DNA from 2 places in the Williamsia phyllosphaerae genome. Region 2 is predicted to be linked to the other one. Evidence: predicted binding sites of a transcription regulator. Region 2 holds the regulator's gene; the other holds the start of a gene.
What was found. The regulator HspR, encoded in region 2, represses chaperone genes until heat shock. The targets are predictions, from matches to a motif close to ANNTGAGTNNNNNNNACTCANNT.

Region 1: the regulator HspR is predicted to act here: its motif matches at 2,645-2,667, upstream of lon (endopeptidase La).

What each region holds. Positions count from the first base shown of each region.
Region 1 covers NZ_BMCS01000001.1:1,191,668-1,195,784, reverse strand. Annotated here, with positions in the region: gene IEV93_RS05515 (hypothetical protein) at 937-1,743, shown strand; gene IEV93_RS05510 (serine recombinase) at 1,836-2,501, opposite strand; gene lon (endopeptidase La) at 2,710-4,117, shown strand, end outside.
Region 2 covers NZ_BMCS01000001.1:591,748-595,864, forward strand. Annotated here, with positions in the region: gene IEV93_RS02845 (LuxR C-terminal-related transcriptional regulator) at 1-1,933, shown strand, start outside; gene IEV93_RS02850 (heat shock protein transcriptional repressor HspR) at 2,229-2,627, opposite strand; gene dnaJ (molecular chaperone DnaJ) at 2,612-3,820, opposite strand; gene grpE (nucleotide exchange factor GrpE) at 3,959-4,117, opposite strand, start outside.

The sequences.
Region 1 (4,117 bases), 600 kb from region 2:
GCTCAGATCCGGCCCCGGTAGGTCAGGCAGCGCACTCCGTGGGCGTCACCCGATCCCTTGGCATATTTGGTGTACGCGTTGAGTGCTAAGAAGATCTCACCTTTGTTCTCTGGCCGAGCAATTCCACTCAAACGCTGGACGTCTCGGATCGGCACCTTCACCGCACGGTGCTTGACTTGGGCCAGCGCTCGCTTGGCGCGGACATCGACTACGCCATCCGCGCCAGGCGGGGCTTCTTTGCATCGAGGTAACCATCATTGCGCATCTAATGCTCGGCGAAATTTTCAGCGTCCTGCCAGGTCTGCGGAAGGCGACCTCCCAATCCGAATGACAATTGAGGGGGCGCGGAGGCTGGCTGATCTAAGCCATCTGGCGGGCGCCACGTGCGCCATGAGGGTGTGATGTAGTCCGGTTCTCTAATGAGAGCAAAGGGTTGGCAGCGCGACCGGCTTAAACTTTCCCAGTTGCAGCTCGTGGCTTCGTTGTTCAAGATCAGCCTTAGTTGCATCGACCTTGGCGAGCAACCAGTCGCCGAGTCCGGCCTGCACTTCGTTGAGGCGCGTTGCGACCGAGCTCGATCTGTACCGGATCTCACCCCTGAGTCCTTGGGCTCCGTGCAGGCAAATCCTGCAGCGACTGACGGCAATGAGTAGGAGCGGCGCACCGCAGTAGTCGCAAGACCTTTGTTCGCCACGCTTCAAAGATTCGCTTACGTGATTTCGTGCATCTGGTGTGGTTCGCATCGGGGTGGCCCTCCGGCGACTGCGGACTGGATCCCGCCCCACCCCAGACGCACTGGGATCACGAGCTCGGGCAGCAGGGATGTGGAAGCACACCGTGTCGCCTTTGGGTGTTTTACTCTGCATCCATGACCAACCCGACAACCGGATGGCACGCAGATATCAACGTCCCCTCGCTCGGGCGAGGGGACGAAGCATGACCGGCGAGAGAACACGGTACGAGATCGCTGAGATCAAGACGATCCGGGGCACTGAGTCGAAAACGATCGCAAGCAAGCAGCAGCAAGGCTGGGAGCTGGTCACCCGAGAGGATGGCCGACTGCGAACCACCTTGACCTTCCGGCGACCAAAGCCAGAACCTCCTTGGCGATTGTGGGCCGCACTCGCCGGTGTCGGCGTCATCCTGGCGGGCGTCATTACCGTCGGGGCGCTGTTGGAGGACGACAGCACCGCGCCCAAGACTGACCCCGTGGCGGCCTCGGACGCTGAGCAGTCCTCCCCGCAGCCTGCTCCGAAACGGGAAGCGGAATCCTCCGCCTCGGCTGACCCGATGACTTGCAAAACGGAAGGGTTTTTCGGAGATCCATGCAAGTTCGGTCAGACCGCGATCTACAGCGACACGGTGCGGGCGGGCGAGGTGAGGCTGGAGATCACCGTGGGCGCACCAGTCAAGTTCGTGCCGAGTAAGAACGCGAGCACCTTGTACGACAGTCCTCTACAGCCGGTGACTGTCTACTTCCCGGTCACCGTGAAAAACAAATCGTCCGAAGTTCAGGATTTTTACTTCCATTCCCAGGCAACCAACGCAGAACAGGGAGACTCCAGCACTCAGTCAGTGAGCGACGGCGACGTCGACTTCCAGGCTGCTACCGGATTGGGCGAACTGCCGTTAGGGAAGTCGTTCAGCGTCAAGGACGGCTGGGCCTTGGAAACCTTTCAGGGTGTCGAGTACAGCCTGAGCATCGATGGTCTGGCCGGATACACCGTCAAATTCACACGGTAATCCTTAACTGAGTAACACTGTTACTAAGAACTTTCAGCTCTACGTTGAGGTACGGGCCGATTCCTCAGCGGCAGCGCTTCCGAGTGGTGTGTTTAGCCCAGACTCTGAATGACGCCTACGGCGAGATTGGTTACCTGTTGGCCCATCTCACTACCGGCCGCGGTGGATACGGCGCCGATGACGTTACTGAGGATGGCCATCAATTTGTTCTTATCCTGCTCCGGCTCGGCCGCTGCCGCCCGCACGTCGTCGGCAAGGGCCTCGACTCGACCGGCGTCCACGGGCTCCTGCGAAGCCAGCAGCCTTTCCAGTGCGTTAGCGACGGCCAGCAAACTCTCGACCTGCTCACCGGTCGGGGCGAAGGTTTGAGTGAAGTTGTTGCTCCCGATCGCCACATTGGTGGGGGCGTTGGTGGTCACGTTGTAGGTGTTCGTGACACCGGTGGTGTTCGCTTGCTGGGCCGGTCCCGGCCGCACCGAGAGTCCCTGTGCGACCAGATTCTCCCCGTCGGAGGTGATTGCTGGGCGGGGAACGCCACCGCCGAAAGCGCCGCTGCCCTTGATGTAGCCCTGGTCTTTGAGATAATTCGTAGCGGAGGCAACCTCGTCGGCAGTGATCGGCTCGGCAGCCCAGTTCGCCGCCGCCTGGACATCCCCGACGTCGACGACTGGCGAGCCGTTACCCTGCATCTTCATCTCATAGAGCCAGAGCAGGATCGCATCCCTCGCGTTCCACGCTCGGTCAGCACCAGCACTCATCACAAGGCCTTTCGTTTAAACCGCGCGGGCAAACTCTTGCTGTTCACGTCCACGGTAGATCCCGGTCCTGACAGCGAGTGCCATCCATTTGGAACAGCTGAACGCAAGTTGAGAACGTAGGATTCCGCTCACAACGAACACGGACTTGAGTGGGAACAGATCAACTCCTCCGCCGGTTGAGCCGATCAGACTTAACCTTGGAGGAAGAATGAGCGATACGCGCTTACCGGTTCTGTTCCTGACCGATCCCATCCTGCTGCCCGGCATGGTGGTCCCCATCGAACTCGATGACGCAGCTCGCGCGGCCGTGGACGCGGCCCAGGCCACCGAATCCGGAAAGCTGCTGGTCGCGCCCCGTCTCGAGGACCGCTACCCGTCCTATGGCGTGGTCGCATCCATCGTGCAGGTGGGCCGGCTCAACGGTGGGCAGGCCGCCGCCGTGGTCAAGGGCGAGGGCCGCGCACACATCGGCTCCGGCACCACCGGGCCCGGCGCTGCGCTCTGGGTGGAGGTCGAGACCGTCACCGAACCCACCGTCAGCGACGAGACCAAGGAGCTCGCGGCCGAGTACAAGAAGCTCGTCCTGGCGATGCTGCAGCGCCGCGAGGCGTGGCAGATCATCGACTCGGTGAACAAGCTGACCGACCCCTCGGCCCTGGCCGACACCGCCGGGTACGCCTCCTACCTCACTGACGTCCAGAAGCGTGAGCTGCTGGAGACCCCCAACGTCGCCGAGCGGCTGCGCACGCTGATCACGTGGACCACCGACCACCTCGCCGAGGTGGAGGTCAACGACAAGATCGCCGGCGACGTCCGCGACGGCATGGAGAAGACGCAGAAGGAGTTTCTGCTGCGTCAGCAGCTCGCCGCCATCCGCAAGGAGCTCGGCGAGGACGAGCCGGACGGTTCCGACGACTACCGCGCTCGGATCGAGGCGGCGATGCTTCCCGACAACGTCCGCGAGGCAGCCCTCCGCGAGGTCGGCAAGTTGGAGCGCTCGAGCGATCAGTCGCCCGAGAGTGGTTACCTGCGAACCTGGTTGGACACCGTCCTCGACCTGCCGTGGGACACCACCACGACCGACTCCACCGACATCGCCTCTGCGCGCGAGATCCTCGACGCCGACCACCACGGTCTCGAGGACGTGAAGGATCGCATCGTGGAGTACCTCGCGGTGCGTGCACGTCGGGCCGAGCGCGGCCTGCAGGTCGTCGGCGGCCGCGGCTCCGGTGCTGTCATGCTGCTCGCCGGCCCTCCCGGTGTCGGCAAGACGTCACTGGGCGAGTCGATCGCACGAGCCCTGGGCCGCAAATTCGTTCGCGTCGCCCTCGGTGGTGTGCGCGACGAAGCCGAGATCCGCGGTCACCGTCGGACGTACGTCGGAGCGCTGCCCGGACGCATCGTGCGGGCGATCGGCGAGGCCGGGTCGATGAACCCGGTCGTGCTGCTCGACGAGATCGACAAGGTGGGGTCGGACAACCGGGGTGACCCCTCGGCCGCGCTGCTCGAGGTGCTCGACCCGGCGCAGAACCACACGTTCCGCGACCACTACCTCGACCTGGATCTCGACCTGTCCGACGTCGTGTTCCTCGCGACCGCCAATGTGGTGGAACAGA
Region 2 (4,117 bases):
CGGACGCACCCTGGACACCGTCGCCGCCACCGCGATCTCCGCCTGGCAACACCGTCAGCTCCGTCGGTTGGATCGGGATGCGTTGGCGGTGTTGACCATCGCCGCCGCAGGTTCGTCACCCGACCCCGACACGGTCGCACAGACCGCGGCGGTCTCGCGGACCGGCGCGGTCGACGCGATCGACCGCGCACGCGGATCGGGTTTCCTCGGCGACTCCGACCACTTCCTGCCGGGAGCGGACGCCTCCCTGGTAGCTGTGGTCGGTGCGCACCAGATCGGTTCCACCCGTGCCGAACTCGTCCGGGTCCTGATCGCCAACCGGTCCCTCGACGCCGACCGCGCCATCGCCGCGGCCGACGAGGGCATGGTCGATCCGGCTCTCGCGCAGGCCCTGTGCGACTTCGCGCGGGCCGCCGCCGGACACCGCGCGGTCACTCTGTGGTCGGCGGCACGCACCGCCGGTGCCGATCCCGCCACCACCGATGTCGCCCTGGCCCAGGCCGCATTGGAGGCCGATGACCTCGACGTCGCGTCCCGGATCGCCGACGCGGCCCTCGCCTCCGAATCGACCGACACCGTCCGTACCGGTGTCCGCATCGCCGCCGCGGTCGCGTCACGGCGTGGGACGTACACCCGTGCCGCGCAACTGTTCCGCTGGCTCGGTCCCGACCGTGCCGGTGCCGACGCCGCCATCGGCGCCATCGCGCTGATCGCCTCCGGGGACCGCGAGGGAGCGGCTGCGTTCGCCGAGGCGTCGCACAGCGCACCCCCGACCGCCGACAACGCCTCGTCCGGTCTGCTCGCCGACGGGTTGGCGGCCTCGCTGGGCGCCGATCCGGCACCGGCACTCGGCCCCGTTCTCCGGTCGATGTCGCTGCGCCGGGTGTCGGTGGTGGAACCGGAATCGGCCGCCGCGCTGGCGGTCCTGCTGAACCTGCACGGCGGAGATCTCGGTGGGGCCCAGGCGGTGCTCAACCGCGTCCACGAGACCGGCCAGGGGTACGTGGTGCGCCTGGATCTGCTGCGCGCGTGGACCGCCATGATGGCCGGCGACCTCGCCGACGCCACCGCCGTCGCCACCGCGACGACCGCCCGGTCACATCGGGATCTACTCCTGCGCCACGCGCTCGCGGTCGGTATCGCCCGTCGCCGAGGCGACTCGGGGGCCCTGAGCAATGCGTGGCGCGACGCCCAGGCGGTCGTCGCCGAGGCCGAGGTCGACCTCTTCGCACTGCTCCCGCTCGGCGAGTTGTGGTTGGCCGCGATCCGGTGCGGCGACGTCGCGCGGGTGGCGCACCTGGCCGCCGACGCCGGCCGGCTGCTCACCGACCTCGGCGATCCGCCGGTGTGGTCGGCGGCCTGGCACTGGTACGGCGTGCAGGCCGCGATCCTCTCCGACGATCCCGCGACGCTCGTCCCGCACGCCCGCGCCCTGGGGGACGCCTCCGAAGCCAGCTCGTACGCAGCCGTTCTCGCGCAGGCGGGTCGGGTGTGGTTGAAGGTCCTGCAGGGCGACGACGCGCCGACACCGGTCGTCGCGGCCGACATCGACGTCGCGGCGCGAAGCCTGCAACGGGTCGGGCACGCGTTCGACGGCGCGCGACTCGCCGCCGAGGGAGCGCTGCGCATCGGCGACACCCGATCGGCAACCGCGTTGTTGCAGACCGCTCGCACGATCGGTCCGACCGCGACCACCGCTCCGGTGGGTGCCGGCGATGTCGGTACGCAGTCGGCTTTGTCCGACCGCGAGGCCGAGGTCGCCGAACAGCTCGTCCTGGGACTGACCTACCGCGAGATCGGTGCGGCACTGTACATCTCGGCCAAGACGGTCGAACATCACGTGGCCCGTATCCGCCGCCGACTGGGCGTCGGTTCGCGCTCGGAGCTGATGTCGGCGTTGCGCGCCGCAGGCTACGGATCCGGCGCGAGCTAGCCGCCCCACCCGCCAGTTGGGCACGTAAAGCCACCAGTTGGGCACTTACGGACGTCGGTTGAGCACGTAAGACCACCAGTTGGGCACTTACGGACGTTGGTTGGGCACTTACGGACGCCGAGTGGCCGGCTACGGCCGTTGGTTGGGCAGATACGGACGTCGAGTGGGCGACCAACGCCTGAGCAGTGTCCGCAGCCGCCCACTCACGGTCCGCAGCCGCCCACTCGACGGGTTCACGTGCCCAACTGGCGGGTTCACGTGCCCAACTGGCGGGTTCACGTGCCCAACTGGCGGGTCAGGAGCGCTTGCGGCGCGGTTGCCACACCACCAGCGCACTCGTGCGGGGCACAGGCACCAACTCGGTTCCACGCCGACCACGGGCGGAACGCTCGGCGACCAACTCGTTCTCGAGTTCACGCACCCGCTGGGCGAGCGCGTCGACGTGATTGGTCAGGTCGATGATGCGCTTGATGCCCTCGAGGTTGACGCCCTCGTCCTGCGACAGCCGCTGCACCTCGCGCAGCAGCTCGACATCGCGGGACGAGTAGCGTCGGCCGCCGCCTGCGGCACGCTGCGGGCTGACCAGCCCGAGCCGGTCATAGGTGCGCAGCGTCTGTGCGTGCATGCCCGCGAGCTCGGCCGCGACCGAGATCATGAACATCTCCTCGCGACCCTCCATCACGCACCGCCCCATCCGGCCCGGGGAGCGAACCCGCTGGCGCGCTCGGCTTCTGCGTACTCACGCAACTTCTCGGTCGCGGTCTCGTCGAGCTTCGACGGCACCGACACCTTCACCGTGACCAGCAGGTCGCCGGATCCACCGGACCGCTTCGTCACGCCGCGTCCACGAACCCGCAGGGTCCGGCCGTCGGAGGTGTTCGGCGGGATCTTGACACCGACGTTGCCGTCGAGTGTCGGCACCGACACCGTCGCGCCGAGCACGAGTTCGCCGAAGCTGACCGGCAACTCGACCTTCAGGTCGTTGCCGACGCGCGTGAACACCGAGTCCGTGCGGACGTGGACGACCACGTACAGGTCTCCCGACGGCGCGCCGCGCAACCCGGCCTCACCCTGACCGGCGAGTCGAATGCGTTGTCCGTCCTCGACTCCCACCGGGATGCGCACGTTGATGGTGCGGGTGCGCACGGTGACACCGTTGCCCGAGCAGTCGGGGCAGGGATCGTCGATCCGCGACCCGGTGCCCTGGCAGTCGGCGCACGGCTCGCTGAACCCGAACGCGCCCTGGTTGCGGCTCACGACACCGGCGCCGTTACAGGTCGAGCACACCTTGGGGCTGGTCCCCGGCTTGGCACCGCTGCCGTGGCAGGTGGTGCAGGGAGCAGGGCTCGTCAGCGAGAGCGACACCGTCGTGCCGAGCGCGGCGTCCCGGAAGCCCAGTGTCGTCTCGGTCTCGAGGTCGTTGCCGCGCTTGGGGCGTGACCCTCCGCGCGGGGCGCGGTTGAACAGGCCGCCGAACAGGTCACCGAAGTTACCTGCGTCCGCAGCGCCACCGCCGTTGCCGAACAGGTCGCCGACGTCGAACTGCTGACCACCCGCCGGACCACGTCCGGTGGTGTATCCACCGGGACTCGATCCGTAGGGGAAACCCCCGCCCGCGCCGTTGCCGCCGCCTCGGAAACGACCGCCCGCGAACATGCTCCGCGTCTCGTCGTACTCCTTGCGCTTGGCGGTGTCGGACAGCACGCTGTGCGCCTCCGACACCCGCTTGAAACGTTCTTCGGCCGCGGCGTCACCGGGGTTGGCGTCGGGATGCAGTTCCCGCGCCAGCTTGCGATACGCCTTCTTGATCTCGTCGGCCGAGGCGTCGGAAGCGACGCCGAGGTCCTTGTAGAAGTCCTGTTCGAGCCATTCGCGTTGGGGAGCCATCAGGCGTCACCTCCTCACGTGAGAAACATCGTCATCGAAGTCGAATTCGCCCTACCGACGGACCGCACATCGCCGACACGAACCATTGTCGCAGTTCGCGTCGACGATGTGCGGCGTCCGCCTGGTGGGTCGCCGGGCCTAGGCGCCGGCGTCCGCATCGGCCGCGTCGGTCACGGTGACCATCGCGGTCCGCAGCAGCCGTTCGCCGAGGCGGTAGCCCTGCCGGTACACATCGCCGATGACCGGGTTCGCACCGTCCCCGTCGTGCTGCACGGCCTCGTGCAGTGCGGGGTCGAA